2 regions of the Paenibacillus sp. YAE3 genome follow, and region 1 is predicted to be linked to the other one. Evidence: riboswitches for the same ligand, from Rfam matches in the RefSeq annotation. Region 1 holds a riboswitch; the other holds the start of a gene.
The links. A riboswitch is a leader RNA that binds a small molecule or an ion and turns the genes downstream of it on or off. The one in region 1 is predicted to bind cyclic di-GMP.

Region 1 (22,745 bases):
TTGCCCGGATGGACCAGCGCATCGGCCAACAGCTGCAGGAAACGGGCGCCGAACGCTTCGATGCTTTGCCGTTCGAACAAATCCGTGCAGTACTGAAGGTCGATCCGAATGCCGGCTTCTTCCTCCGTCAAATCGACCATCAGGTCGTATTTCGAGATCGGATGGACATAAGGATAAAGGGACGTTTCCGCACCTTCCAGCCGAAGCTCGAGTTTGCCCGTGTTCTGCATGACGAACAGCGTGTCGAACAGCAGGTTGCGGCTTGGATCGCGCGGAATGTTCAATGAACGAACCAGTTCCTCCAGCTCGTAATCCTGATGTTCGAAAGCGCCGAGCAGCGCCGTCTTCACCTCCTGCAGCAGCTGCATGAAGGATTTGCGCTTTTCGGGATAGCAGCGGACAGGCAGCGTATTGACGAACATGCCGATCACGGCGTGAAGCTCTTCGCGCAACCGTCCGGCAACCGGGACGCCCGTAATGATGTCCTCCTGGTTCGTGTAGCGGGACAGCAGCGCGTGATAACCCGCAAACAGCACCATAAACGGCGTGACGCCGGAATCGAGCGCGAACTTTTTAAGCCGGTCGGCCGTCTCTTCGGGAAGCCTGATCGTTACCGTATCCCCCGCAAAGCTCTGCTTGGCCGGCCGTTCCCGGTCGGTCGGAAGCTGCAGGATCGGAAGCTCGCCGGACAATGTTTTTTCCCAATAAGCTTTATGGCCCCCGCCAGCCCTTCTTTCAGCCGAGCCCGCTTCCCAGACGGCAAAATCGGCAAAACCGATCGGCAGCTCCCCGAGCGTTTCCCCGCGATACAATCGGGACAGCTCATCGAAAAAGACGTTGGCCGAGATGCCGTCGACCGCAATATGATGGAAATCGACCAACAGCACCTGGAGGTCCGCATCCCCGCAGCGGATGAGCCAAGCCCGCAGCAGCGGCGCCTTGGCAAGATCGAACGGCGTGATCAGGGAATGGATCAGGGCGTTCAGGTTTGGTTCGCTGGTTTCCTTCTGCCCAAGCTCGAACGGAACATGGTCATGCAGCCGCTGCACGATTTCTTCGTTCTCCCATTGATAGGACGTGCGGAAAGCATCATGTCTGGCGATCATCGTACGGAATGCCTGTTCCAGCCGCTGCTGATCGACTTCCCCTTCGATCCGGAAAGCAAACGGCGCATTATAGGCCGTTCCGACCTGCTCCATCTGTTCGATGAAATAAAGCCTTTTTTGCGCCGAAGCAAGCGGATAACTTGTTCTTGCCGGGCCTTTCGCAATGACGTCCGGGCCTGACCCGGCGGTTTCGGTTGCAGCCGCTTGCTCGTTGCCGTAAGACGATTCCGAAGCCGCTTGTTCGATCCATTCCGCTTGCTCCCGAACCGTCGGCCGTTCGAACAGCAGCGTGACCGGTACGGATGCGCCGAAACGCCGCTCAAGCTTGGCTTGCAGCAGGACGGCCTTCAGCGAATCCCCGCCCGCCGTAAAAAACGACTCGCAGGCGTCCACGCGGCCCAAGCCCAGCACCTCGCTCCATATGGCCGCCACTTCTTCTTCCCATTCGCCGGCCGGGGCTTCGTAACGTCCCTCGTCGAGCGAAGCCGCGGGGGCGGGAAGCGCACGTCTGTCGACCTTGCCGTTGGCCGTTAGCGGAAGCTCTTGAAGCCCTACCAACTTGGAAGGAACCATGTAATCCGGCAATTGCTCCGCCAAAAACGCCTTCATTTCGCCGTAGGCCAATTCCCCGTCCGCCACAACGTATGCGCACAAATATTTGGCGCCGGATGCGTCCTCGAGATCGATGACGACGGCTTCGGACACCTGCGGGTGCTGCAGCAGCCGGTGTTCGATTTCGCCGGTTTCGATCCGGAAGCCGCGGATTTTGACCTGGTGGTCGATCCGCCCGAGGAATTCGATGGCGCCGTCTTCCGTCCATCTTGCCAAGTCTCCCGTCCGGTACAGCCGTTTTTCTCCGGTTATGCCCCCGGGAACAAACTTCTGCCCGGTCAGCTCCGGCTGGTTCAAATAACCGCGCGCCAGCCCGCTTCCAGCAATGCACAATTCGCCGGCAATGCCGACAGGCTGCGGATGCCCGTATGCGTCCAGAATGTAGACCCTCGAGTTATCGACCGGATAACCGATCGGAATGTTCGGCGTCAACTCCGTGACCTTATAGGCCGTCGTGACCACGGTGTTTTCCGTCGGGCCGTAGCAATTGTACAGGTCATAGTTCTGCCTGCTGAACGATTTCAGCTTGTCCCCGCCCGTCAAAAGAACGCGCAGCGTCGGATGGTCCATCGTCATGAAATGCTCGCAGAACTGGGTCGGCAAAAAGCTGATCGTAATGCCGTGCCGCTTAAAGTACGCATGCAGCTGCGTCGAATCCAGGCGGATCTCTTCGGGAATGACGTGAATCGCCGCCCCCGACACCAGATACGGAAACATCTCCCACACGGAAGCGTCAAAGCCGAACCCGGCGTATTTGGTGGCCCGGTCCTTTTCGGTCACTCCGAATTCCCTGATGTGCCAGGCGCACAGATTGACAAGCGATCGGTGCTCGACCATTACGCCTTTCGGCCTTCCCGTCGAACCGGAAGTGTAGATCACGTAAGCCATGTCGCCCGGTTCCGCAGATTCGCGCACATTCCGCATCTCCACATCGGCAGCCTCCGATTCGCCGCGAGTATCGGCAGAAAACTCCGCCGCGCAAACCATCTGGCCTTTGAAGCGGACTTTTCCGTCCAGTCTGACCTTCGGCTCGGTGACAAGCAGCTCCGTTCCGCTGTCTTCGAGCATATACGTGATGCGGTCGGCGGGATACGCCGGATCGATCGGCAAGTAGGCCGCGCCCGTTTTCAGGATCGCCAGCGTCCCGACGATCATCTCAAGGGACGGCGTCGCGATGATGCCGACGATCCGCTCCCGGCCGGCTCCCCTCCGTACCAATTCGCGGGCCAATCTGTCCGCTTTTTCGTTCAGCTGGCCGTACGTCAACGATTCACCTTGGTAGACCACCGCGATGTTATCCGGAGCCTTGTGTGCCTGATCCTCAAACAAGCCGTGGATGGTCCGGTCTAATTCGGCATGCGCAGCCGTTTGGTTCCAGCCCGCAAGCTGGGCCTCCTCGTCTTCCGTCAGCAGCTTCAAGCCGCCGATCGTCATGTTTGAACCTGCCGCCCATGCGGCCATGATATGCTGCAAATGCCGGCACATGCGCCGAATAAAATCGCCGGGGAACATGCCGTCCGCATGCCAAACCTCGAAGCCGCCCGCTTCGTGCCGATCCAGCGAGACCGCCAGCTCGAATTTGCCCTGCAGCTCGTCCGGGCCTATGCCGCTCCCCGTCCCAATGGCGGTGTTGCATACCGGGGATCCTTCGTCCAGGCCGGCGCAAATACCGGCAATTTCATCGAAAGCCGCCGACTTGGCCGCATGCTCCTTCATGGCGGCGGCAACCTGAAGCACATGACTTTGCAGCGTCGTTGCCCCGTCCGCTTTCGTTATGAGCGGATAGGCTTGCTCGGCGGACGCGACGACGGCGAACGCAACCTCCTCCCGGCGCAAATACCGGATCAGCAGCATGCCCCATGCCGCACTCAGCAGCACGCTTGGTTCGATACGCGCGGTCTCGCATGCCTGCCGAATTTGACGCCCCGTTTCCTCCGGCCAGCGATACATAACCCTTTGCATTGGAATGGACGCCTTTCCAGAATGAATGCGCAGTATCGTCCGTTCTTCCAATTGCTTCACATACCGATTCCATTCATCCAAGTTGGACTTTCCTGTTGTTAACACCGACATGTTCATCTTTCCTTTGCTTGATCATAGGATTCTGTATAGAAAAAAATTAAAAACAAAAAAACTCTACTTGCCGAGAGTAGAGTTCCTTCGATCGCGAAAACGTCTTTCGGCAGCTGGCTGGCATAGCGATAAGATCAAGGATCTTGCCGCCTGAAGCCCCTTTAGCTTTGTGCCCCTGCCTTTCGGCAGGTTTACCTTTGGCTTGAGTTTTCAAAGTGCGGTATTTCAGATATTGCTGAAAATAAATGAAATATCTGAAAAATACACTTTTAATATATCATGTTTATAGTTAAAGTACAGGTTAGATCCTTCCAATAAGAGGTAATAAAAGTGTCTATATCCCGAAATTATGGGAAATGCCATAGGTTATCATTGGAAAAGCCCCCCGCCCCTTAGTCCCCGGCTTCAGAACATGACTTTAACGCGTCCAGCAGCCCATCGGGAGAAAAGCGCCGGACAGCGGCCGCTTGCTCCTCCAGCGGCATGCAAACGGATAACTTGTAGTCGGGGTCAAACGGGACGACTTGAAGATGCAGCTCCGGATCGATCCCGCCTTGATGCATGATGCGAATCCCGGAAGGATGCCTGATCGTCTCCAGCTTGGACAAGCCGATCGAAAGGCCTTTGCCGACGGCTTTGGAATAACTTTCTTTAAGCGTCCACAACTCGAAAAAGAAGGCATCCCGACGTTCGGCGGGCTGCCTTCTCCATTCAGTAAGCTCCCGTGGCGTAAAGCACAACTCGGCTGCTTCCGCTTCCGCCCGGCCGATATGCTCGACATCGATGCCGATCGGTCCCCTGGCGCCCACGGCGCATACGACCCAATCCTTGGCGTGGGACACGTTAAAATAATAGCCGGGAACGCCTGCCAGGAATGGTTTGCCGTAACCATCCCTGGCAAACTCCACGTTCCGGAGCCGTAGCCCCTTTTCGAGACAAGCCGTCACCCGTTTCAAGGCATCGGAAACGATCACGCGCTCCGCGTCCCGCTCCGATCTGTGCCTCGCGGCCCGGGACCTTGCTTCATCAGGCAAAAAGGCGAGCAGCCGCTGCATATCCGCGCCGGCGCCTTCCCGCCAATCGTTAAGATTTACGGTATATATCGTCGCGATGCGTTTCACCTTCTCCCCTTCTTCGCTCCTTGCCGTGAAAGCCGTTTATGGCACAAGTCAAGGAATCAGTTTGAGCTTGCGCGCCTGCTCTTCGGTCAAAATAAATTCCTCGGACGGCCATACCTCGTCTTCGTCGTCCACGCCGAACATGTTCATGACTTCAGGCCAAATTCCTTTTTCCACCGCTTCTTCCTGGGTAATAATCACTTTCATGAGCGACCAGCCTCCTAATGTTGACCGTATTTAATTCAAGTATTACCCAATCATGGACCCTTGTCGACAGCAATATGGCAGCCGGAGCGCAACGGCTCTGTTCGATAATCCCATTAAGCCTTCGTTCGGGATTGCGCGGGGGAAGGCTCTTGGGCGAACTGCATCCGCCCCGCGCCCATCATCGACACCGAAAGCAAGGCGAAAAACACCGGAAGGAGCGCCCACAGAAACGCGTGATCGACGGAAAGCGAAAGCGCCGCGCTGATTTTTTCCATGACGGGCCTCGGAATCAGCGCTCTCATCTCAGGCGATAAGAGCTGCTGCGGGTCGGCGTTTGCCGGCATGTTTTCCCCCGAACCCCCAAGCCTTTCCGCCAGTTGATTATTAAAATCGTTGCGCTGAATGATGCCGAAGACGGTAATTCCGATCGTCATCCCGAGCGAACGCAGAATAGAAATCGTTGAGTTGGCCGACCCCCGCTGCCGCACATCCATCCCTTGGATAGCCGACATGCTGAGCACGGAAAACGAAAAGCCGATGCCAAAGCCGGTAATCATCATATAAAGCGAGAGCACCGTCCGGGACGTTTCCGGCGTAATCGTGGCAAGCAAATACATGCCGAGCAAAAACACGACGGCCGAGAAGACCATGACTCTGCGGAACGTCATTTTGGCGGAAAGCATGCCACCGACTTGCGAAGCGACAACCGAGCTCAGCGTGAGGGGGAGTAGTATCAATCCGGAGTTAGTTGCACTCTCGCCCATGACGCCTTGGACGAAAATCGGAATATACACCGCCGCCGTAATAAAAGCCGCCCCGTAAAACAATGCGGCCGCGCTGCTTGCCGCAAACAGCCTTTTCCGGAACATGTCGTACGAGATGATCGGTTCCGCCGCCTTGCGCTCAATCAGCAGGAACGCGATGAACAGCACGGCAAACGCCGCAAACAAACCTAAAATGACGAAGGAATCCCATGCATATTTGTTGCCGCCGAGCTCGAGCGCGAACATGAGGCTGACGACGGCGCCCACAAGCGTTGCCGCTCCCCAGACGTCGATTTTTTGCCGCGAGTGCTCATGCGATTCCTTGTAAAAGAACACGACGAGCAGAAACGCGATCAGCCCCAGTGGGATATTGATATAGAAAATCCAACGCCAATGCCAATAATCCGTAATATACGCTCCCAGCAACGATCCAACCCAGCCTGTTCTTTTTAACCGCCATAAAAGCCTATTGCTCCTCTCCTCACCATTCGGTTTTGGCCGACTGCGAAACGACGGCTTCGGGATCCTGCTTCAATTCATCCTTGTATTCCACAAGGCCGATGCTGCATCCGGCGCCGATGGTGACGCTGCGTCCCCGGACCACGGCAGCTTTGGTATTTTCCAGCTCGACCGTATCTCCTTCGATCGTTTCCGCCGTAAGCATGCCGTCCGGCCCCATGAACAATTTCCCGAAAAGAGACATGCCGCTTCCTTTTTTGACGGTAATTCGGCTCCCGACCAGCTCCCGCAGACGGCTGTGCCCGTGCAGCTTGAAATCCGCCTGCTCGGCATTCAGCATGCCGTTCACGTCGACCATTCCCCGGACAACCAGTTCTTCCATCTGGCAATCCGCGTTCGCCCGAAGCTCTCCCGTGATTTTCGCTTTTTCCGCCGACACCCGTCCGTCGACCGACATGACGCCGGAAATGGAGACGCTTTGAGCCGACAGGTCCCCGCCGATCCGCAGCTCCCCTTGCGTCCGGAAGCTCCCGCCGCTTGCGCTGCCAGCTACTTTCAGCGTGCCGGTGCAGGATACGCTCCCCGCCCGAAGCGCCCCCTTCATCTCGGAATTGCCCAGGCATTTGAACATTTCGCATTCCGTGTCGGCATGGATGATCGCGTCGCCCATGATTTTAACGTTGCGGAAAGCCCCTCCGCCGGATTGGCCGTTCCCCGTCATTTTCAAATCGCCGCGGGTGCCGTTCGGATTTCCGTTTATATTCATGTCTCCGTTCCTCCTTTTAAATGTCCTTGCATTAAATCTGCTGTGCCTTTTCAATCGTGGCATCGTCTTCCCGAATCAGCCGGTCCTTATACTCCACGCGGCCGATTTTGCAGCCTTTGCCGATGCGCACGACATTCCCCCGCACGATATTCGCCTCCGTATATTCCAGGTCGATCTCGTCGCCTTCGATGACTTGTGCCTGAAGCCGGGCGGAAAATGCCGGAACGACCTGCTCGAAGACGCTGACCTTTTTGAACCGTTTGACCGATATCGCATCCCCGCCGATCTCATTGACCTTGCTGGGCATGCTCAGTTTGACGTCGATCATTCCGGCATTCAGCAAACCGCCGACGTTGAATCCGCCGTGAACGTGAAACCATTCGCACTGCACGCCGCCTCTTGTTTTCAAGCTGCCGAAAATTTCAACCTTCTCGCCGATCAGCCCGCCAGCGATGGACAAGCGTCCATTAGCCGTAAGCGATTCATGGCAGACCGCGTGATCCTTAAAGGTGACGAGCCCATCCAACATCATGCGGTTTGCGTTCACCCGGCCTTCGACCGTCGCCGTGCCGTTCACCGTGACGGCCTCGCTTTGCAGCGCCCCCTCCAACGTCAACGTGCCGTTGCTGTCGAAGGAAAGGCAGTCGGTGTCCCCGTTGATTTTCACCATGCCGTCCAGCCTGACATGAGAATACAAGCCGCCTTGAGACCTGCCGATGCCGGAAATGCTCATTTCTGTTCTTTCCATATCTTACGCCTCCGTTTCATTTAGCTTCAGCTTCAATTCCTCGATGGATGCCGCCAAAGGCAGCCGGAAAATCCATTTCGCGTCCTTGTCAAAATAAATTTGCTCCGCCGACTCCGCCAAAAACAGCAGCGGAACTCCCATTTTCCTGACCAAGGCCAATTCGCACGGTTTGGATGCAAACGCCCCGTAGTGCTCGCGCATGACCGCAATCAGCATTCTGCCTTCATCCCGCGTCATGTCTCCGCCTTGCAGCAGCTTCTGCAGCACATATACCGTCAGGATATCGTCAAAAGATAACGTTTCCTGCCTTCCGGCCACTTCTTCAAATAATGCCAGCGAAATACTGGTAACAATGTTACGTTCCATGAGTTGGGCTGAGGACATCGACTGGATGTTCGAGCTCGGGGAAAATACATCCGCCAGCTCATCCAGCGACAATCCGTCTTTCATATTTTTTATGCGTTCAATCCGCTGCAGTATTTTATCCTTGGGAAAGAAGGTTTCCTGCCCCGTAAAGGCCGACTTGCGGACAAACCACTCCTCGGGAATCAGGTTTTTGCGCTTCCAGCGGTACAGTTGCCCGTAGGAGATCCCCGTCAGCTCCAGCAGTTCCTTTTTCGAAATCAGATCCTCTTCGTTCATGACACCGCCTCCTTGCATCATAATGTAACATAACATTGTTACGTTGTAAATGGGTTTAAAACATTTTTATGATTTGCGGGATTGCGGCAATATACACTTGAAAACAGCGAAGACGGTTACGAACAGACGATTTCGGATACGAACGGGATCCCCGGAAATAAAAAAGAGCAGAATGCCGGATTCTGCTCTTACAATATACTTTGTTGCAACGATTTTATGAGTCCGCCCGCACGCGCCACACGGCAGCACCGGAGCCCATCGCCCGGCAGCGGCCGATCGCCTCTTCCGCTGTACCAACGTCCTTGCTCCAATCGATGAAATAGCGGAATTCGTAAAATCCGCCCAGGGTTGCTTTGAAGTTGGTTTCCCAATAGTTGCTCATGGCCCATACGTACAGGTGCCGTTCCGTCTCTTCGGTTTGCTGGGTGTGGAGCAGCCGTTTTCCGTAGTCCAGCGAACCTAGCTGCACAAGCGGCGTATCCGGCGTGGCGATCATGAGAGCTCGGTTTTCTCCCGCAAAAGCCAGCCCCTCCTGAATGCAGTAGTAGTCCAGCAGCGTTCCCGGCAGCTGGTCGATCCCGGGACGGACGGGCGCGCCCGCTTTATCCAGCCACAGCGTTTCGGCATCCGGCAAGCCGGAAGTGAACGGCAGCGAAATATATACGTTTTCCGGTTCCCATACGCTTTCTTTATGAAAACGGACGGAGACGTCGACCCGGCTTGATCCAGCATAAAGCTTCAGAAATACGGAATAACAACTCATGCCGCGCGTTTCGAACTGCAGCTCCACGACTCCGTACAACGGGCCGTTCGAGACGGCCTTGGCCTTCGCAAGCCGCCCGACAAAGCGCTGCACGTTCAGCCCCTTGCGGTTACGGCCCATCGCGCTGCGCACGGCATACATGCTTCCCGAATTCGCAGGCCCTTCCGCAGGGGTCACTTCGTAAACAGGCGTAAACGCCCCATGTTTCCGGTCCGCGCGGATCAAATCCTCTCCGGTTTCCTTGATGACCCAGGACACGATCCCTTCTTCGTTCCAGCCGATGTTTACGTAAGGGGATTCGGCCCCATGCTGCGAAAATACGCATGCATCCCTCACTTCGCCTGCCGGGTACATATCCTCGATGTCGTATACCGTGTCGGCGCCGACCAGCTTCACGTTGCTCGTCGTGACCGCCTTCGATGTTTTGGCGGGACGAACCGTGAATTGTTTCTGTTCCCCCGGCCCCAGGTCTACCTCGACCGCGGCGCACTGAACGCCGGTTTGGTGCAATACCGCCTGCCCCGTGCTTTCGTCCACCACTTCCAGCCCGTCCTTAAAACGTTCGTTTTCGAAGCCGTCCCATTCCAAATTCGCCAGCTGCCTTAATGCATGCCGCTCGGTATTGGCCACCCGGTAACGGAAAGGGCGTCCGGGATACAGCAGGGCTCCGCCCTGAGCCTGCTGGACTTTATCCAAGGCCAGATGGGCCAACCGGCTGGCGTTGGCGGCATAAGCCAGCTTGCGCGCCTCAAGCATCTGCACGTTCCAGTGCCACGGCGCATGCACCGAAGCATGGAATCCCCACGTATGCTCGGCATACATGACAAGCTGCTGCTCGATGCCGGATAGCTCCTCGCGGCTCACAGTCTGCTGCCGGGGGTCCAAGCTTTTCACTTTGCGCAGCGTTCGCTGGGCATCCCTGAACATTTGCGTGTGCATCGGCGTGGAGCTTACGCCGTCCGACCACCAGTCCGGCCAATCGCCGCGATAGACCGGAATTTCGGCATCCTGCTGCTTCAGATGGGCGAAAAAATGGCTTAACGTGGACATCTCTATGGAAACCTTGTCGCCGTGCAGCTCATTCCAGGAGCGAATGGCCCGCGCGATGTTCCCGTTCGGCGAGCCGTTGTCGGTGGCCAGTCCCGACACCATGACCGGCACAAAATCATACGGATACCCTTCATCCTCCAGCTTGCTTAAATACCGTTCGATGCGCGTTTTCATGATCTCTTCCCGGTTGTCCACGATGGCCGGCGTCCGGAATTCGTCGCGGATCATGTAGCTGCCGACCCCGTCCGGACAAAGGCCCAGCTCGTTCCCGAACATGTAATGCTCCCCGTTCCAGACGAGCAGCTTTCTTCCGTCCGGCGCTTCCCACCAGAACGGGGTCTGTTTGCGGCCCAGCGCAAACATGCCGTGATGCGTGTGGATGCAGGAAAACAGATGCGAAATGCCCGCATCCAGCAGGCTTTGCGCGTACCCCCAGCTGTAGCCGTTAATGTCGGCGGTCATCGCCGAGTCCACGGGACAGCCGATGGAGCGCCCGTATTCCACCGCTTTGGCGTGGATGGCCCGCAGCAGATCCTCATCGGCAAGCTCCGTCATGTTCAGGTAGGTACCGGAAAGCTCAATATCGCCCTGCCGTACCGCCTCCGCAAAATCGTGCAGCTCCTCGCTGCCCGCCTCCTTCAGAAACTGTTCCACCGCCCAAAACGTCTCGCAGGTCCATTTGAAGCCTTTCCATTCCTCGCGTTTTCCCGATCGCATATCTTTGCATATCCGGATGGCCTGTCGGATAAAATCCACATGGTACTGCTCGATCCGTTCCTGCCTTTCCGTGTAACCGATGTCCGTATGCGAATGGTGGATCACAAACATGCGCCACTTCCGGCTTGGTTTATTCATGAGTACCTCTCCCATCATGAAAATTTCATAAAAACGGTATTGACCTATGTTCCATGGAAAAATCATTCGCGCTGCACGTCCGCCAAAAGCCGGCTTGCCCCTCTAAGCGCGCTTATCGACGTGTCCGCCGCTATTCGGACCGGGACGCCTCCCATCCGACCGGAGACGAACAGGTCTGCGGATTTGGCGATTTGCCCGCCGATCATGATCTCATCCGGCTGAAAAGAGCCGATCCAGGGAAGCAGCGCCTCCGACAGCCTTTCGCCGAATCGGCGGAACAATTGCACAACCTGCATTTCGCCGTCACGCGCCCTGGCGGCCAACAATTTCACGTCTTCGTCCCCGTGCGCCACTCGCGGCACTCCCATTTCTTCGGCGAGCCGAACGATCCCTCTGCGCGAGAAGTAATCGTCCAGCACCCCGTCCCGATAAGGCAGCCGGTACAGCCAGCCTTCCCCCGGGACCCCTTCGCCTTGTTTGACCAGCCGTCCGTGGTTAACGAAAGCGGAGCCGAGTCCCGTACCCAGCGTCAAATACATCGTTTTCTCCCCGGACCGCCCCGCGCCAAAAGCGTATTCGCCCAGCGCGAACAAAGCCGCGTCGTTTTCGATGGCAACCGCCGGGATGCCGCTCCACCTGCCTTTCAGCAGCGGAACCGAAGCGATCCTTTCCGTTAATTCCTCCCGGAGATTCACGCCGTACAAAGCCTCGAACTTGTTCAAACCGCGGGTAAGGCAAATCCCCCGTTCATAATCGAAAGGGCCCGGAAAGGCCAGCCCGACGCCGCGGATGCTGCATTCGGGCGGAACCTGCTTCCCTTGAATTTCGACGAGATCCGTAAGATGCCGCAGCAGCGCCTCCTTCTTCTCTCCCGATCTTGCGGGATAAACCTGCGGAGACCCTAGCAGGCTTCCATCGACGCCAACCAGGCCCGCCTTGATATACGTTCCTCCTACGTCAAAAGCCAATACGACGTCACGCATGCGGGTTAACCAGGCTGACGTTCCACTTTTTCGAAACGCCTGCTTTAATCAGCCTGCACGGACTGCCGCCCCGATTGACGATCGCGTACGCGCCAAACGCAGCCGGAATGATGTAAGACTCCGCATAACGGAGCTCGGCGTACACCGCTCCATCTTCAAGCGAAACGACGGCTGCGTGTTCCCCTTCGACCAAATTCAGCATGACGAACTCGCCTTCGGCCGCTTCCTCCCAACGGTCATCCAAATGGATGCGATGGACGTAAAACAGCAGATCCTCCCTTTCGCCCAGCACGTATTCCTCGTTGCTTCCCTGGGTCCTCAGCAGCCTTGGGCTTGGGATCAGGTTCTCCTGAACCCATTTCCCTTTGCGGGAGAAATCAATGTTCTCGAAAGCGTAATCGATGTTCATCGGCCGCGGCTTGCCGTCCAGATCCTTACGCACGTAATCGTAAATCTTGAACGTGAACCACCAGGTCGTCGCGGAAATTTCCAGGACGAAGTTATCCTTTCCGGAGCAGTGGACCGTGCCGGTCGGAATGAGGTACAGGCCGCCTTTTTCGCTCTCCCATTCCTGCACGTAATCCGTGAAGGCGATCGGCTCGCCGGTAATCTGGGACCGTTCCGCCGCTTCGCGGAAAGCCTCGGGCGTGCACCCCTCCGTCAAACCGAGATAAACTTTGGCATCGCCCTGTTTTTCCATGACGTAATACGATTCCTGCTGCTCCATGAACTCGTTGAACCGTTCCCGGATAAAGCGCTGCTTCGGGTGAACCTGGCAGGAGAGGTTGTCGCCGTCCATCGTGTCCAAGTAGTCGAATCGCACCGGAAAATAATCGCCGAACAACCGCACGTTGCGCTCCCCCATGATCTCCATCGGGGCATGCGCCATGACCAGCAGGAACGGAAACTCCGCAACCCGCCCCCCGTGCGTGACAAGCAGCGAGTTTTCCGGCGCAATCGGCTCGAAGTTCCAGGCGCAGTTCACCATATCCTCCGGCAAATCCGCGATCCGTTTCATGTATTGTCCGCCCCATACGCCCGGCATCATAAACGGTTTGACCCGCAGCGGATACCGCGCGACATCGCGGATGGCGGCGATCAGATCGCCAGTGGCGAGCAGGGCGGGCCGGCTCGGATCGTTCATGTCGACATACAGGTCGAAGGCTTCGAGCCGCTCCTTGCGGTAAGCCTCCAGCAGCGGCCATTCCACGAAATAAGCGATTTTATAGGCTTCCACGGCATCCACATTCCACGTGAACCCGAAGTTTAACAACCCCTGCTTGTGAGCAAGCTCCTGGTATTCCCGGGAAACGTCGAGAAACATCGATGCGTCGCAGCGTCCGCCGCACAGCCACAAGGCGCCCGGGCCAAAAACGACGAATACCGTCCGTTCGGCTGCCGTTTCCGCCAATCGCGCTGCATGCTCTTCAAAACGACGCTGCGAGCCGTCTCGGAAATATTCGTCGATATTCCCTTCGGCGACGTATCCGAAAGCGCGGTTATCGGTTATGTTCCGCCGAAAATGTTCTCGAAGTTCCGCGCCCGATTTCAAATAACCGTACGTATCCGAAGCGGCGAATCGAAACCCTTGCTTTTCGGCATAAGGGATCAAACGTTTCAGCAGAGACTGGAAGTCTGCGCCGTGCGTCCCGTCAATCACGATCGTAGTGACGTTGCCGTTTTGGCCTTGAGCCAGGGAAAAAGCCCGCTCCAGCACGGCTTCGTATCCTTCTAGAATGCCAAGTTCGAGTACGGCTTGCCGAACCTTATTCAGCGGTCTTTTTTCAAACATAAGCTCCATCCTTTCCTGCCGGGCCTCTATACGAAATCAAAAATCAGCCCGCATCACACGGGAACCCACCGCGATTCCGAGCCACTTGTTTATGAGCCCGGATGATCGCTGGAACAACCGTATTTCAAACGAAAACGAACTCGTGTACCATTGTACAAAAGGACCTTGCGGGCGTCTTTGCATGAACGGGCCATCCTTTTGCAAAAAACGGACACGCGCATGCGCATCCTTTCCCGACTACACCGTATAGGGGAGTTTCCTCATGTCCATCGAATCCAGCTTTCGTAAAGCCAACCAAATATGCAACCGCCAGCTGACCCGCATCGAAGCCGATCGTTTAAGCCTTTCGATTCTTTACTGGGGGTTTATGCCTGCGCATTTCGACAATGCCCTGCATCGCCATTCGTTTTTCGAAGCTTGTTACGTCATCGAAGGCAGCGGCTCCTACATCGAACACGACGCGGAATACCCGCTCGGCAAAGGCACCTCCTTTTTGTCCGTGCCGGGAACCTGGCATCAAATCCGGAGCCTTAATGGGTTAACCTTGGTTTACGTCGCTTTTGAAGTGGATGAGGAGCGAACCGGGCCAAGTTGCGCCGAAGACTACCATCGCCTTGCGGAACAGGCCCGGCCCGTGATTTACGGCGCGGATGCCGAACCTTTGGGCCATTTATGGGAGACGCTCATATCGATTTTCGACGATCAAAAACCTGTTTTTCCGGCCTTGCTGCAGCACGCCTCCACATCCCTGCTCCTGTCGGTCCCGGCCCTTCATGGATCTTACCGGGAAGAAGCTTGGCATCACCAGGCGGACGACGCGTGGGATGAAAACAGCCTTTTTCGCCAGGCGAAGCTGTTCATTGCCGACAACCTGAGCGAGGAACTGACGTTGCCCAAGGTAGCGGGCCATCTCCATATTTCGCCCCGGCATCTGACGAGATTGTTTCAACAGCATACGAATCAAACCTTCGTCCATTACATTCAGGAACGCAGGGTTCAGTTGGCCGCGCAGATGCTCTTGAACGGGGATTTGTCCATCAAGGACATCGCTTCCCAGTGCGGCTTCCAGTCGGTCCACTATTTCACCCGGATTTTCACCCAGAAGCTGGGCGTATCCCCCGCCAAATTCAGGCGCGCGCAGTTCACGGAAGGGCGTTCCGGCAAACATCGCTTTACGGAATAGACGCAAAATAACCCCGCACAAAACGGGGCTAAACCAAATAAAAGCTGACGCCGGGGGATACCCGGTGCCAGCCTTCAGCTTTATCTGCGTATGCAAATGTCTTCGTCAATGCGGGTATAAAACGTCGAACTCGTTCCCGCACGGCCCGCCGTCCGGATTTGCCTCCAGCATCACCTCGGAACCGTCCGCCGCGTACAGCGGGCGGTAAAAGGCTCCGATTCGAACCGCGGATGCATTGGCATAATGGCATATGAACGCGCGCCGGAATCGGTCCTTGGATTTGTTGCGGTACGACCCGTGGATCAGATTCCCGTTGAAAAACAGCACGTCGCCTTCGTCCATGACGGCCGGAACGGCTTTTTTGTCTTTGGGCGGTTTGACGTAATGGGTGGTAAACGACTCCTTCTCATCAGCCAGTTCGGGGCACACCACTTCATAACCGCTGGTTTTAGGAACAACCAACAAACAGCCGTTTTCCTCGTCGGCGGCATCAATCGCCGTCCAAGCGGCAATGCAGTTGCCCGGTTCGACCTTCAAATAGAAATTGTCCTGGTGAAGCGCCTGCCCCCTTGATCCCGGCGGTTTGTAGTAATACATGCTTTGCGCCGCCAGCGCGGGTTCCCCATACAGATTCTCCAGCACATCCATCACCGGTTTGTGCAGCATGTATTTCATGGCCGTTTGATTGAATCGATGCGGATGCATGACGCGCGGATACCTTTTGAGAGGATCCGGGTTGTCCGGGTCGAATACGGGCTCAAAATGCCCCTGCACCGTCGTTTCGCCGATTCTCTCGAACGTGCTGCGAATGTCGTCCAGCTCTCCAGGCTCGAACAACCCTTTGACGATCAGATACCCTTCTGCTTGAAAAAACGCCATCTGCTCCGGCGACAATCCTTTTCCGCTTGGGCCCATAAGTTCGCTCCTTTACAATGATATCGAAATGAACTATGGTCATTGTAACTTGCGAAGACAAACGAAAACAGTAAGCTTTCTGCTCAAAACTCATCCGATTCTGCTGTCATGCCAATGGCCGCCGGAATCGGTCCGATCTTGTTTTGCGATCAACGGAGGAGGGTCAGTGAAAATATGAAATTCAATCATCATACCGCCGACTCCGGATATATTTTCGGTGGATATTACGACGAATCCGACGCTTATATGGTGAGACGCCCCGATGGCATGTCCGACTGGCTGCTTCTCTATACCGTCAGCGGCGGCGGTTATTTTCAGACGCCCGAAGGCCGAAAAGAATGCACGGAAGGAGACGTGACGCTTCTGCGGAGCGGCGTCCCTCATCAATACGGAACGCTGCCGGGACAACGATGGCGGTTTTTCTGGTCCCATTTTCAAGGATTGCCCGAGATCGGTTATCTTCCCCAGGTTGAGGTGTGGAATCAAAGCATCTCCAGCGAATATTACCGTGTGCGGATCGGCCATGCATTTCGGAACCTGCTTCATGATTCCAGGGAGCGGGCAGGCATGTGGGAATTTTTATGCCAAAACGCCATTCGGGAAGTGTTGCTGTTATCCTGCGAAAGCCTGCATTCCCCGCTCGATCCGCGCGTGCAGACGGCTCTGCATTGGCTTACCCGCAACATGGCCGAAGACATCACCGTCGAGGAGCTCGCCCGGTCGGTTTCGCTATCCCCTTCGCGATTATCCCATCTGTTCAAGCAGGAGACCGGACTGTCCATCCTCGAATACCGCAACCGGATGCGAATCCAACAGGCGGCCCTGCTGATCCGGCATATGAAAAAGACGGCCGGCGAAGCGGCCCTCGAGGTCGGGTTTTCCAACTATAATCACTTTTCCAGACTTTTTAAAAAGCAGTTCTCCGTGTGTCCGAAAGATTACCGTCCATGAAATCAACACCCCATGCTTACATTCGCCTATCGGGCTGATCCTACCCGCGCTCAAGCCGTAGCGATGCTCAACCGGTTTCTCCACGCCGTTCATTTGATCGAGCCGCTCTCGTCACAAATCGGACTGCCTTTGTCAAAAGAGGCCCTTCAAAAAGGGTCTTTTTGTTTTGCCATGAAATAAAAAGGTTGAATCCGAACTCGTTTTGCATATAATTAGTACCAAGTCCTAATACTTGATATTAATTTCACCCGTTTTCCGGTTCATCGGCTTGTCCATTATCCGTAAGGAGGAAAAACCATGATCAATAACGCAATATCCAAAGCGGCTATTACGGCCATCGGCACCTATGTGCCGGACAAAAGATTAACGAATGCGGATTTGGAAAAACTCGTGGAGACAAACGACGAATGGATCGTGCAGCGGACCGGCATGAGGGAGCGCCGGATCAGCGCCGAGCAAGAGTTTACTTCGGACCTGTGCATCCGGGCGGTCGATGACTTAATGCGGACCTACGGCAAAACCGTGGAGGATGTCGATTTGATCATCGTCGCCACCACGACGCCGGACTACCCGTTCCCCAGCGTGGCGTGTTTGATTCAGGAGCATTTTAACATCCGAAGCACCGGGGCCTTCGACTTGAACGCGACTTGCGCAGGGTTTGCTTACGGCCTGCATCTGGCAAACGGGCTTATCAGCGCCGGGCTGCACCGCAAGGTGCTGGTCGTCGGCGGCGAAACGCTGTCCAAGGTGACGGATTATACGGATCGGACGACATGCATTCTGTTCGGGGACGGCGCCGGCGCGGTGCTGGTCGAAGCGGACGAAGCCAGTCCCGGCTTCATCGCGTCCCTCCAAGGCACGGACGGCAGCGGCGGAATCCACCTCTACCGTGCCGGGATGTCCGATACATTAAATGGCCAACCGCTTGCAGGCGAAGGAAACATCGTGCAAAACGGACGAGAGGTGTACAAATGGGCCGTGCGAACGGTCTCATCGGGAATCGCGGAGCTTTTGCCGCATGCCGGCATGACGACCGCGGATATCGACTGGTTCGTGCCTCACAGCGTCAACCTTCGAATGATCGAGTCCATTTGCGAGAAGACCGGCATTCCCATCGAAAAAACGCTCTACAGCGTGGAATATATGGGGAATACATCCGCGGCATCCATCCCGCTGTCGCTCGGCCTCGGCGTGCGGGAGCAGAAGCTGAAATACGGCGACACGCTCCTTCTATACGGATTCGGCGGCGGGTTGACCCACGCGGGACTGGTCGTGCGCTGGGGAGTTCCCGATCTGGATGTCCGAGCATAACCCTGCACCGATCCGTGAAGCTATTTCCCGCTGTTCTCCCTTCATCGTAGCGGCATCGTCCTTTTTCCGTCCGGAGTGAAATCCGCAGGGTTTGCTTAAATTTCGATTTCGGAATATATATTAAGTAACACATACGACGGAGGCCGAGGCGCGGGCAGCGCTAACGCAAGCAATAAGGGGAGCATGGTGAACATGATACAGATCAAACGGATTTATGACCCTGCCGAAGCTTCGGACGGACAGCGGATTTTGGTAGACCGAATCTGGCCTAGAGGGGTAACGAAGGAAAAAGCGCAAATTGCGGCCTGGATGAGGGAAATTACGCCAAGCCCAAGCCTGCGCACCTGGTTCGGGCATCGGCCGGAAAGATTCGAAGCATTCAAAGCGCGTTACGAAGCCGAATTATCCGATGAGACGGCCCAGGCTTCTTTGGAAAAGATTCGCGGCTGGGCGGCATCCGGAACGGTCACGCTGCTGTACGCCGCAAAAGACCGGCAGTTTAACCATGCCGTGGTGCTGAAGGAATACTTGGAGCAGATGTAGCAGCAGGAAAACATCCGCCTTTATTGACACCTAAAGCTTGTATAATTGAAGATGCCTCTTCAGAGGAAAAGGCCGACCCCTCAAATCAGGGATCGGCCTTTCGCCTTTTATTGATGTTCTTCCAGCCACTGCTCCGTCATCCGCAGCAGCACCTCGCTGCGCTTGATGGCATCCGCCACCTGCTCCGTAGCCGTGCCGCCGTATACGTTGCGGGCGTTCACGACCGTCTCCGGCTGCAGCACCTCGTAAATCGCATCGTCGAACAGCGGAGAAAACTGCTTGAATTCTTCCAGCGTCAGATCGAGCAAGTATTTGCCGTTCTGGATGCAGTACAGCACCGTTTTCCCGATCACTTCATGCGCCTGGCGGAACGGGAGGCCTTTGCCTACGAGGAAATCGGCGATGTCCGTCGCGTTGGAGAAATCCTTGTTGACCGCTTCGCGCATCCGCGATTTGTTGACCTTCATCGTGGCGATCATCGGAGCGAACAGCTGCAGGGCGCCTTCGAGCGTCGCCACCGTGTCGAACATGCCTTCTTTGTCTTCCTGCATATCCTTGTTGTAGGCAAGCGGCAGCGACTTCAGCACCGTCAGAAGCCCCATCAGGTTGCCGTAGACGCGGCCGGTTTTGCCGCGAACGAGCTCCGGCACGTCGGGATTTTTCTTCTGCGGCATGATGCTGCTGCCGGTACAAAACGCGTCGTCCAGCTCAATGAAGTTAAACTCGGTGCTGCTCCACAGCACAAGCTCCTCCGACAGGCGGGACAGATGCATCATGATGATGGAAGCGTGGGACAGAAACTCCAGAATAAAGTCGCGGTCGCTGACGGCGTCCAGGCTGTTTTCGTACACACGGTCGAACTGCAGCTGCTCCGCCACGAAATGGCGGTCGATCGGGAACGTCGTTCCGGCCAGCGCCCCGGCGCCGAGCGGCAGCACGTTGATGCGCTTGTAGCTGTCCATCAGGCGCTCAATGTCGCGCTGGAACATCGATACGTATGCCATCAAGTGATGGGCGAACAGGATCGGCTGCGCCCGCTGCAAATGCGTATATCCCGGCACGATCGTATCCAGGTTGTCGCGGGCTTGCCCGATCAGTGATTTTTGCAGCTCATAGAGCATGCCGGACAGCTCCACCACGCGTTTGCGCAGGTACAGATGCATGTCGGTGGCCACTTGGTCGTTGCGACTGCGGCCCGTATGCAGCTTGCCCCCAACCGGGCCGATTTCGGCGATCAGATTTTTTTCCACGTTCATATGGATATCTTCGTCCGATACCGAAAACTCGATTTCGCCCTTGCGGATTTTTTCCAGCACCTTGTTCAGGCCGCCTTTGATCGTTTCCACGTCCTCCTGCGGCAAAATCCCGCATTTGCCCAGCATCGTCACATGCGCCAGGCTCCCTTGAATGTCTTCTTCGGCCAGCTTTTGGTCAAACCCGATCGAAGCGGTATACTCGTCCACCAAATGGTTGGTTTGCTTCGTAAAGCGCCCTCCCCACAATTTACTCACGAATGTTCTCTCCTCTCTGATACGGCAGAGGGCCGCTCCTTCTCATGAATGAAAAGCAGCGGCCGTCATCGCCGTTTACGCTTGCGCGGTTCATGGTCCTATTTGTTGTTCTGCTCCACGCCCGTGCCCACTTTGAGGCGAAGCGCGTTCAAGCGGATAAAGCCCGTTGCATCCCCTTGATCGTACGCTTGCGTCGGATCGGCTTCCATCGTTGCGATATCCGGGTTGTACAAGCTGACCGGACTTTTGACGCCCGCGGCGATGATATTGCCTTTATACAGCTTCACGCGCACCGTTCCGGTGACGTTTTTTTGGCTTTCGGTTACCAGCGCCTGCAAAGCAAGGCGTTCCGGCGCAAACCAGAAACCGTTGTATACGAGCGTGCTGTAACGCGTAATGAGGCTGTCGCGCAGGTTCATCACTTCGCGGTCCATCGTGATGGATTCCATTTTGCGGTGAGCGGTGAACAAAATCGTTCCGCCCGGCGTTTCGTACACCCCGCGGCTTTTCATGCCGACGAAGCGGTTTTCCACCATGTCGACGCGGCCGATGCCGTGTTTGCCGCCAAGCTCGTTCAGCTTTTCCATGACCTGCAGCGGGTTCAGCTGCTCGCCGTTCAACGCCACGCAGTTGCCTTGGACGAACTCGAGCTCGAGGTATTCCGCTTCATCCGGCGCATCCTCAGGGGAGTTGCTGAGAAGGTACATGTCTTTGTTTTCCGGTGCGCTGGCATCGAACCAAGGATCCTCCAGCACGCCGCTTTCGTAGCTGATATGCAGCAGGTTGCGGTCCATGGAGTAAGGTTTAGCGGCAGAGGCGGTAACCGGAATGCCGTGTTTTTCGGCAAAAGCGATCATTTCGGCGCGGCCCGGGAAGTCGTTGCGGAACTCCTCGAGGCGCCATGGCGCGATCACTTCGATGTCCGGAGCCAGTGCGGCAACGCCGAGCTCAAAACGGACCTGGTCGTTCCCTTTGCCCGTTGCCCCGTGCGCAATCGCGGTGGCGCCTTCGGCGCGAGCAATCTCCACCATGCGTTTAGCGATCAATGGACGCGCGATGCTTGTGCCGAGCAAATACTGGCCTTCATACAGCGCGCCTGCTTGGAACATCGGATAAATAAAGTCCTTCGCGAACTCCTCGCGCAAATCGTCGATGTATACTTTGGAAGCACCGGTCGCAAGCGCCTTGGCTTCGAGGCCGTCGAGTTCTTCCTTCTGGCCGATATCCGCCGTAAAAGCGATAATTTCCGCGTCGTAAGTTTCTTTGAGCCATTTGAGGATAATGGATGTGTCCAGCCCGCCGGAATAGGCGAGCACGATTTTTTCTTTTGCCATCATGAACTTCCTTTCGTTTATGCTTCGTGGATTAACCCAAAATTTAAATTATACACTGTGCTATGAGACCGCTCCGGGTACGGATCTTTCTTCCGATCGCTGTTGTCTACCCCATCAACGCAGCCATCAATGCTTTCTGCGCGTGCAGGCGGTTTTCGGCCTGATCGAAAATCACCGAGTTTTTGCCGTCGATGACGCCTTCGCTGACTTCCTCTCCGCGGTGCGCAGGCAGGCAGTGCATGAACAGATAGTCGCTTTTTGCGCCTTTCGCCAGCTCTTCGTCTACTTGATAGTCCTTAAAAGCGGCTTCGCGGATCTTTTGCTCTTCCTCGAAGCCCATGCTTGCCCATACGTCCGTATAGATGACGTCGGCGTCTTTGACCGCTTCCTGCGGGCTGCGCGTCACGACGATTTGCGCGCCGGTTTCCTTCGCGATTTCGCGGCTTGCCTTCACGACCTCCGCATCCGGCTCATATCCTTCCGGACTGGCCACGGACACATGCACGCCCAGCTTCGCTCCGCCGATCATGAGGGAATGCGCCATGTTGTTGCCGTCGCCGATGTACGCGAGCTTAAGGCCTTTCAGCTTGCCTTTATGTTCGAGGATCGTTTGGTAATCCGCCAGCACCTGGCACGGATGCGCCAGGTCGCTCAACCCGTTGATGACCGGCACGGAAGCGTATTTGGCCAGATCCACCACATTGTTGTGCCCGAAGGTACGGATCATGATGCCGTCGAGGTAACGGGAAAGCACCTGCGCGGTATCGCTGATGATTTCGCCCCGTCCGAGCTGGATGTCGTTTTTGCTTAAAAAGAGCGCATGCGCTCCAAGCTGGAACGCCCCGACTTCAAAGGAAACCCGCGTGCGGGTGGAAGATTTTTCGAAAATGAGTCCGATCGTTTTGCCTTTCAGCGGCTGGTAAACCTCGCCGTTTTTTTGCTTGCGCTTCAGTTCGATCGCCAGATCGAGCAGGTACTGGATCTCTTCCGTGGAGTAGTCGTCCAGCTCAAGCAAATCCCGGCCCTTCAGGTTGACATGCTGCAGCTGCTCTGTTTGGG
Region 2 (8,800 bases), on a different contig from region 1:
GGGGAGATAGTCGCCCTTCTGCTGTCTGACTCTGGAGACCGAACGGAACAACGTGTAAGATTATACTTTTTCATTCTGAATAATTTCTGAATATAGGATGTCCGAAAAATAACTCCAATTTTAAAATTTTCAAGGATTTGGGCTGCGCGATACTCCGGCATAGGGCATAAACTAAAATCGAGACTTAGAAGTACTTTACATATTTACTGCCAAATATTCTTGATGCCTCCTTATCCCCCCTTTCTTAAGACGGTCATCATGTACTATATTTAGATTATAAAAAATACTACAAATCAAAAAAATACCGCATTTTGGGTATAAAAGGGCTTAGAATTTCGTAGAAATCGGTATATGGATCCGAGATCTACACGAAAAACCATACATCCCGAATTGGCCTAGTATTTGAGTTAAAACGTGATCCGTTCCGCAAGACCTATCTAGTTATATGAACTTTCCAATAAATTCACTTCTATAATTCACGCCGGTTTTTCAGATGTTTTTACGTAGCCGTGATTAAAAGATCTTACTTTTTCATTTCTGCCTTCTTCACTCGTCGATAAAAAGTCGGCTTCGCCTCTTTTCCCCCTTCAATGTCTGGTTATACTCATTCAAAAGCTCATCCAACTCCTCGGACTTTAGCAGAACTTCTTTGGTCATCGTACCTATCTTCTGGGCTAATTCATTGAGCTCCGAACGCACCGCCTCAATTTTTATTTGCAGTTCGTTGATTTGTAGCATCAATATTCACCTCATGATTTCATTTTCGGGTAAGGATACCGGCGGTTGGACGCCGACGGCCGTAGCGCCAGCAGAACAACGGTTTCGGCTGGCACAGACTCTACTTCCTTTTGTTTTTTGGTTTGCAAATAGAGCATTTTTTTGTTATTGCCTGCCGTGTAGCTTACTTCTCCAATAGCAAGCTCGGCCTGACAAAGGCTTAGTAGGCCTTGCTCGCGTTACTATACGAAAGGCGGAAAGAAAATCCCTTGAAATCAAAAGAACCGGCTGTTTGGCCGGTTCTCTCTTCTACGTCCATTTGGTTTTCTCGACACTCTAAGGGCCTTTTAATTGTAGTTTTTGGGTTTGCTATTATCGTACGAAGCGTGATTTTTGTCGAATGATGAAATAACCTTAACTTTGATTGTAATTATAAAAAACGCACCAATTAAAAAAAATACCCAAAATTGGGTACTTTTCGTTTCGAACGTGGTTATATAAACTTTTTAAGAAACGCTCCTTTATGATGGACTCTCGTTTTAGCATAGATCTTCTTAATAAACGTCCGAACCGTATTTTGACTAATCCCGCAAATGTCCGCAATCTCGGGAACGTTTTTATTTTCCAGCCACCCAAATGCGATTTCCTTTTCCCGATTCGTTAAATCATACTGATCAAACAGGGCATAGACCTGCTCCTGATAAACCATTGGATTTTTAGGGGACAATTTTTCTTGAACACTCTTCGCCAGGCGCTCAATCAGCGGCAAGGCAAATGTCACTTCGTGAAAAGAGTGAAAACTGAGGCCAAGGTAGCCTATAACAACCTTTTTTATTCGAATTGGGGTACAAACGCATGCCAGCTCCCAAAACAAATTATTGCTATGTTCGGTCCCAATAACGACGGAAAGGGACTGTAATTTGATGGATAATGAAATGGCGCTCATTCCTGCGTCTTGGTTGGCAACGGAGTTGCCCTTTTGGATATGATTCCTTTTAAAAAAGGATTTTAACGAATCGGTTCCGAGGTAATCCAAAACATTCCCGTCAGGGTCAGCAATGATAAATAAATAAGGGATAGACAGCAAATCGCTTATATTCCGGATTTCCTCTTGCAGCAAAGAAAGGATCTCTCTCTGTTCAACCAGCCTGTCGCCTGCTTCGGATCTATGATCGACATGAGGAAATGGATGGTTTGCCTCCAAGAATGTTTTTGATTCCATATCCGACACATGCTTCCACGAACGTCTGCTATCGATCATTTTGTCCCCTTCTTTCGAATTTATTTTGCCATCAATAATAAGATCGATCTCTCCTCGTTATCGCCGCCGCTTCATTTCGTAAAGAAATAAAAAATCCCCCGCCTTGCATGAAAAATACATAGCAAAATAGACGGAGGTCTCCGTCGTATTCGGCAACTGGCTGGCATCGCGGTCCGAAGTTGATCCGCATTAGCCCCTTTAGCTTTGCGTCGCCACTTTTCAGTGGGTTTGCTATTATCGTACGATAACTATTCAGTTAAGACAGCTTTTACGTTTTGAAAGTCCATCCTACGCTTGCGTCAATTCGAAATTTTCCGCCGCAGAAAGAAAGGTGCTGCTACAGATAAAGCCCAGAAAGTTTAATTTAAGTTTTGTGCAATTCCCTCCTCTTTAAAGTATGTTAAAGGACGCAAAAAGCCTCCGTCAGCTTTAAAGGGATAGATAAATAGACGGAGGCTTCCGTCGTATTCGGCAACTGGCTGGCATCGCGATCCGAAGTTGATCCGCATTAGCCCCTATAGCTTTGCGTCGCCACTTTTCAGTGGGTTTGCTATTGTCGTACGAAACGAACTATGTAATTGACATACGCAATATCACATTTTGTAATATTTTGATTTAATTAAACTATAACTACTTCATTTTAGCATGAATATAGGCCCAACGGATCAATTTATTGGAAGAGATTGTTTTATTTTGTCGTCAGATTGCAAAGCCATCCATGGTGAGCCCGAGCCCCTTCCAGAGCATCCCTCTCTTTTCAAATTTATAAAATTAGCGTGCATTTTCAAATATTCCCCAAAACAATCCGAAAGACCTATTCCTATTTTCTGGTTATTTTTAGTAAATTGAATTCAAGCGACAAATTCATACCTCGTACGACAATGGCAAACTTACTGAAAAGTAGGGACGCAAAGCTATAGGGGCTAAAATGGATCGGATGATGCCATCATGCCAGCCAGCTACCGAATACGACGGGGGACCTCCGTCTATTCACTGACTTGATCATAGATAGGGGGTTTTTTGTGTTGTTTGATCATTTAGGTATACTCCGTTTCGTTCGATAAACAAGAGGGATTTGATATTCAGGTTTTATTTGTCGCCTATAACGGAACATTGCATGTTTTACATTTAGAGGATTATAGAACTTGATGTGTGTATAATAAAAATTTCTTCGGAGGTATTTTAACATGAGTACACTCAAGCAAAAAGATGAAGTTATCCGCATCAAGGAAGGGAAATCAACCGAAAATCGGGCTCTACAAGATAAAATTATCAACTTGCTGCAGGTGAAGCCTTCGATTGACCCCAAGAGCGAAGTGCGCAATCGCATCCAATTCTTGAAGGATTACCTGCTTCACACAAATAAAAATGGATTCGTGCTGGGCATTTCCGGGGGGCAGGATTCGAGTTTGACGGGTCGCCTGTGTCAAATCGCTGTTGAAGAACTTCGCCGGGAAACGGGCAGAGACGACTACGTGTTCATTGCTTTGCGGCTCCCTTATGGCGTCCAACTGGATGAAATTGATGCCCAACGGTCTCTCGATTTTATCCAACCTGATAATGTATTGGTCGTGAACATCAAGCCTGCGGTGGACGCTGCCGTACGGTCGTTTGAGCAAGCGACAGGGCAGAAAATGTCCGACTTCAACAAAGGAAATCAAAAAGCTCAGGAGCGGATGACCGTTCATTATCGTTTGGCTCATCATTTCAATGTGCTTGTGGTAGGCACGTGCCATGCAGCAGAAGCGTTGACCGGTTATTTTACCAAGTATGGAGATGGAGGCGCGGATTTGACTCCGCTGACCGGATTGACGAAGCAGCAAGGTCGTGAATTGCTCAAGCTTTTGGGCGCAGACGAGCGAATCTACACCAAGCCGCCAACGGCGGATTTGCTCGATGAAAAGCCGGGACTGTTGGAAGAGGACGAACTTGGTCTCTCGTTTAACATGATGGATGCTTACTTAACGGGTCATGCCATTCCGGACGATATTGCCGAGCGGATTGAACGCCGGTTCGAGATGAACGAACACAAGCATTACCTGCCAGTCAAACCGCTTGATACTTGGTGGAGGTAGTCAAACGCAGAAATTGGTCTTACTGTGACATCCCAAAATGCCAAGAGGGTGATGAGGTGGAACACCCTCTTGGCATTGACGGGTTAAGATATGGCTGCGTATGCAAAACAAGGGGAGGAGAGGTCCAGATGGCTGAAGTCACCAAGATTTTTCTAAGTTCTGCTGCGGATCCCGAGTTTAAAAACCTGCGATTAGAAATAAAAACCTCGTTAGAAGAACTAAATCATCGCGTAATTAATTTTGAACACCAGTTTGGTCCTATTGGGCGTGACGCTATTCATACATATCTAGAACGGGTATCGGCCTCTGACGTCTACTTGTTATTCATAGGTCGTCGATCAGGGGCCTATATCAAAAATGAAGACCGAACGACCACCCATCTTGAGTTTGAGCAAGCATATAATGAAAACAAGCAAATTTACGTACTGGTCAGCGATTTTATTAAGGACCATTATTTTTCCACGATCAAACCGTATATTGACCGCTTCTGGAATGATCATGGCAGAATGCCCCTTGCATCGTTCAAAGATGAATTTTTACCCTTTCTTGAATCCCAAGTTGATGTAGATGCTCATGGCGTAGAGCCTTATATTTGGTTTTTCCTTACGGATTTGTATCATAAAAAAATATATTTTGAATCCTTCAACATAGAGAATCCGGAATACTTTTCGCGGTTGCGGAAATATTTAAGCGATGATCTGCGTCGCGGATACAAGTACTTGGCACAGGAAAATGAAATACAAGAGCAGCTTTTACTGGCTCAGTCTTACCCAAGGCTGCAGCGTACCGTATTTTCGCTTACTGCATTACTTGAAGATGGACACATATATGACATGTCCCGCTTTCTTACAATATTAAGGGATGAATTGGATGGCGGCCGCATCGTTTACTCAGGTCGTCATTATGCCGCGCCAACTTTGGGTACGTATCGGCGATGTTGTGGCATTACCCTCTATCAACATTTCAATGGCAAGATGCGATTAGTCCAAAGCGAGGGAAATGTCGGTTATCGATTGGTGCGTTCGTTGGAAGATCCCAATTCCTATGTGGGGGATACGTTCAAAAATTACGATAACGGGTTATATTATGATCAAGCAAATCAGATGCTTTACTTTACGGTGTCCAAAGGGTCCTACGTATTGTGCTTTCATTATCCCTTAGAAGATCGGTGGGGTGATGAACAATTTGAACAATATCAAGAACATGTTAAATATGCTCTAATGCATTCACCAACCTATGACGTCTGCTTGTTTGCAGCTTATTTATTGGGAGGGATTAATAATCAACCCGAAGAAGACGCCGTCTCGAATTAAGCTCAGAATAAAACGAAGAAAACACCTTTCGCGCTGAAAGGTGTTTTCTTCTTTTCTTGAGAGATACCGTTATTGTGCCTTATTTTTTCTCCAGAACAACCATCCTGCAAACAGAATGATCAATCCGAGGAACCCTAAGTTGTAAACGTTCGTAGCTGTGTTCGGCAGCTTGCTGCCGGACTGCATTCCCGTTTGGTCCGCTGGCGAAGGAGCTTTTCCAGACTCCCCGGCAACGGTTCCGTTATCTCCAAACGGAGAGCCCGATCCGTCGCCCGCATCCGGAGCCGTGCCCTTTCCAGGATGGGTTGGCGTTGTTCCTGTTCCAGGATTCGTTGGTGTCGTTCCGCTTCCCGGATTCGTTGGCTCAGGGGTGGTTCCTGGAACGGTTGTTCCAGTTTCAGTTCCCTTTACATTGACCGTCACGACGGACGTCACGGTGCCTCCCCGGCCGTCGCTCACGATCACCGTAAAGCTGTCGCTGCCGGTATAATCGCGCTCCGGTACATACGTCCACGTTCCGTCCGGATTCACCGTTACCGTACCGTGCTTCGGATCGCTTCCTTTCGTATACGTCAGCTTGTCTCCATCCGCGTCCGTACCTTCTATTTTTCCGGTTGCCGGCGTGTTGATCGTCGTCTCCGTAGTATAGGAAGGCACGCTTGGTACCTGATTTGGTTTTCCAGGGTCCGTTCCCGTTCCAGGATTCGGCGTGGTGCCTGGGCTTGTTCCAGGGTCCGTTCCTGGATCTACAGGTGGAGTAACCGGTGGATCTACTGGATCGACCGGCGGGTCGACGGGTGGCTCTACTGGTGGATCCGGATCTACTGGCGGGTCAACCGGAGGATTGACCGGCGGTTCCGGCTCAACGACCACTTTTTCCGTGGGTGTGCCCGGCTGAGTAATATTGTCGCCTTCAACCAATGCGGTATTTTCGATCGTCTTACCGCCTTGTCCCGGTTGAATGACGGCCTTAAACTCCAGCGTATGCCAGTTAATGCCCATAACATTGCCAAATGAGCCATACACTTCTCCCGTTACCGAATAACCGGCATCGTTGTCGTTCTCATCGGTGACCGATGCACCGTCCACCTTTAGGCTGTCCGGCACGTATTTCAAGCCTGCAGGCAATGTATCTGTAATCGTCAGATTCTCCAGATACGTATCGTTGACCACGCCTCTTACACGAATCGTATAGGCGATCGTATCCCCGACTTCATAGGTGGCCTTGCTTACTGTATTCGCTGCGGACTTCTTCGTTTCAATCTGCGGATTCCGCGGATAAACTTCGACTTCATTTCTTGGTCTGTCCGGCGTTCCAATATTGTCGCCCTCGACGGCCGCAATATTGATAATATTCTTGCCTGCTTGTCCCGGCAGCACTTTCGCCTGGAACGTCACCTTGTGCCACGCGGTATCGGTAACATCTCCGAACTGACCGAAGATTTTGCCGTTAGCGAAATGGCCCTTGTCGCCATCTTGGTCATCGGTGACTTGCACGTCGTCAACTGTCAGCGTGCCCGCGACATATTCCAGACCAGCTGGAATCTCGTCCGTGATCGTCAGGTCGGTCACCCGACTATCGGAGGCCGTGTTGCGTGTCTGAATCGTGTAGTGCAGTGTGTCCCCGACTTCCGGATGTGCGGCGTCAGTGTTGCCGTCTGCTTTTTTAAACAGTTCCGCTGTTTTCGTAGACTCCAGAGCGTTTTCGCGCGGATAAACTTCAACAACTTTCTCTGGCGTGCTTGGCGTGGTGATATTATCGCCATTCACGACAGCTACGTTTCGGATGTTTTTGCCAGCTTGACCCGGCAGCACTTTCACTTGGAATGTCACCTTGTGCCACGCAGTATCGGTAACATCTCCGAACTGACCGAAGATTTTACGGTTAGCGAAATGGCCGTTGTCGCCATCTTGGTCATCGGTGACTTGCACGTCGTCAACTGTCAGTGTGCCCGCAACATATTCCAGACCAGCTGGAATTTCGTCCGTGATCGTCAGATTGGTTACCAGACTATCGGAGGCCGTGTTGCGTGTTTGAATCGTGTACTTCAGTGTGTCTCCGACTTCCGGATGTACGGTGTCGGTGTTCCCGGCCGCTTTATCAAGCAGTTCCGCTGTTTTCGCGGATTCCAGCGAAGTTTTTCGTGGGTAAACCTCTACTGCGTTCTCCGGCGTTTTAGGTGTGTTGACATTGTCGCCATCCACGACAGCGATATTTCGGATGACTTTGCCGGCTTGTCCCGGCAATACCTTCACTTGGAACGTCACTTCGTGCCAATTGGTATCCATCACATTCCCGAATTGAGCGAAGACTTTACCGTCTGTGAAATGACCTGCATCGTCGCCTTCAGCATCTGTGACAGCAGCGCCGTCGACTTTCAGCGTGCCTGGTACGTATTGCAGACCTGCCGGAATGTCGTCCGTGATCGTCAAATTTTTAACTAGACTATCTTTGATGTTGTTCCGCGTTTGAATCGTGTACTCCAGCATGTCCCCGACTTCCGGATTTGTGGCGTCGGTGTTGCCGGATGCTTTTTCAAACAGCTTCGCTGTTTTCGTGGACTCCAGCGAAGTTTCACGCGGATAAACCTCGACAATTTGCTTCGGCGTGCTCGGCGTGGTGACATTGTCGCCATCTACGACAGCCACATTTTGGATGTCATTGCCAGCTTGCCCCGGCTGCACTTTCACCTGGAACGTCACCTTGTGCCACGCGGTATCGGTAACGTCTCCGAACTGACCGAAGATTTTACGGTTAGCGAAATAGCCCTTGTCGCCATCTTGGTCATCGGTGACTTGCACGCCGTCAACTGTCAGCGTGCCCGCGACATATTCCAGACCAGCTGGAATCTCGTCCGTGATCGTCAGGTTGGTTACCCGACTATCGGAGGCCGTGTTGCGTGTCTGAATCGTGTACTGCAGTGTGTCCCCGACTTCCGGATGTGCGGCGTCGGTGTTTCCGTCCGCCTTTTTAAACAGTCCCGCTGTTTTTTCAGCTTCTAAATGCGGTTCTCTATACTGGACGGATGTTGTCACATTATTGGACTGGATTGTTTCATTTCCACCTGTCAGCAAGTTTTTGTAGCCAATAGTCGCTATATTGGCGACAGAACCTTCTGCATGGCTGGATAGTGCTTTCACTTTGAATTGTACGGTAATTCCATCAGGTGAGTTAGTCGTGTTTGGCAAATCGCCGAGCCTGATGATTACCTTTTGCCCGTCAAAATGCCCTGCGTCTTGATCGTCTGTATCGGTTAATGCCCCGGCATTCGGACCGTTCACAATTCTTATCGAGCCTGGAATGTATTCCGTTCCTTCTGGAATCGCATCTTCAAAGACGGTATTGGCTGCAATATCTCCACCATTGTTTTTAATGGTTACTTCATAGGTTAATACATCGCCAGCGTATACTTTTCCTTCTGGAGAGACAGTCT

Region 2: it holds a riboswitch for cyclic di-GMP, as region 1 does, so the genes downstream of both, nadE (ammonia-dependent NAD(+) synthetase) here and AC27KL_RS21500 (amino acid adenylation domain-containing protein) in region 1, are expected to answer to the same signal.

The regions. Positions count from the first base shown of each region.
Region 1 covers NZ_BAAIYF010000012.1:63,315-86,059, forward strand. Annotated here, with positions in the region: gene AC27KL_RS21500 (amino acid adenylation domain-containing protein) at 1-3,680, opposite strand, end outside; cyclic di-GMP riboswitch class I at 3,897-3,997, opposite strand; gene AC27KL_RS21505 (4'-phosphopantetheinyl transferase family protein) at 4,184-4,912, opposite strand; gene AC27KL_RS21510 (hypothetical protein) at 4,961-5,116, opposite strand; gene AC27KL_RS21515 (MFS transporter) at 5,230-6,306, opposite strand; gene AC27KL_RS21520 (hypothetical protein) at 6,362-7,105, opposite strand; gene AC27KL_RS21525 (bactofilin) at 7,137-7,853, opposite strand; gene AC27KL_RS21530 (YhbD family protein) at 7,857-8,495, opposite strand; gene AC27KL_RS21535 (glycoside hydrolase family 38 N-terminal domain-containing protein) at 8,710-11,163, opposite strand; gene AC27KL_RS21540 (ROK family protein) at 11,226-12,146, opposite strand; gene AC27KL_RS21545 (class I mannose-6-phosphate isomerase) at 12,139-13,938, opposite strand; gene AC27KL_RS21550 (helix-turn-helix domain-containing protein) at 14,201-15,121, shown strand; gene AC27KL_RS21555 (phytanoyl-CoA dioxygenase family protein) at 15,227-16,036, opposite strand; gene AC27KL_RS21560 (helix-turn-helix domain-containing protein) at 16,211-16,987, shown strand; gene AC27KL_RS21565 (beta-ketoacyl-ACP synthase 3) at 17,300-18,298, shown strand; gene AC27KL_RS21570 (DUF488 domain-containing protein) at 18,491-18,841, shown strand; gene argH (argininosuccinate lyase) at 18,949-20,352, opposite strand; gene AC27KL_RS21580 (argininosuccinate synthase) at 20,451-21,686, opposite strand; gene argF (ornithine carbamoyltransferase) at 21,793-22,745, opposite strand, start outside.
Region 2 covers NZ_BAAIYF010000015.1:53,567-62,366, forward strand. Annotated here, with positions in the region: gene AC27KL_RS23835 (Spo0E family sporulation regulatory protein-aspartic acid phosphatase) at 547-738, opposite strand; gene AC27KL_RS23840 (helix-turn-helix transcriptional regulator) at 1,211-1,978, opposite strand; cyclic di-GMP riboswitch class I at 2,127-2,221, opposite strand; cyclic di-GMP riboswitch class I at 2,446-2,540, opposite strand; cyclic di-GMP riboswitch class I at 2,852-2,945, shown strand; gene nadE (ammonia-dependent NAD(+) synthetase) at 3,166-4,053, shown strand; gene AC27KL_RS23850 (DUF4062 domain-containing protein) at 4,182-5,366, shown strand; gene AC27KL_RS23855 (isopeptide-forming domain-containing fimbrial protein) at 5,436-8,800, opposite strand, start outside.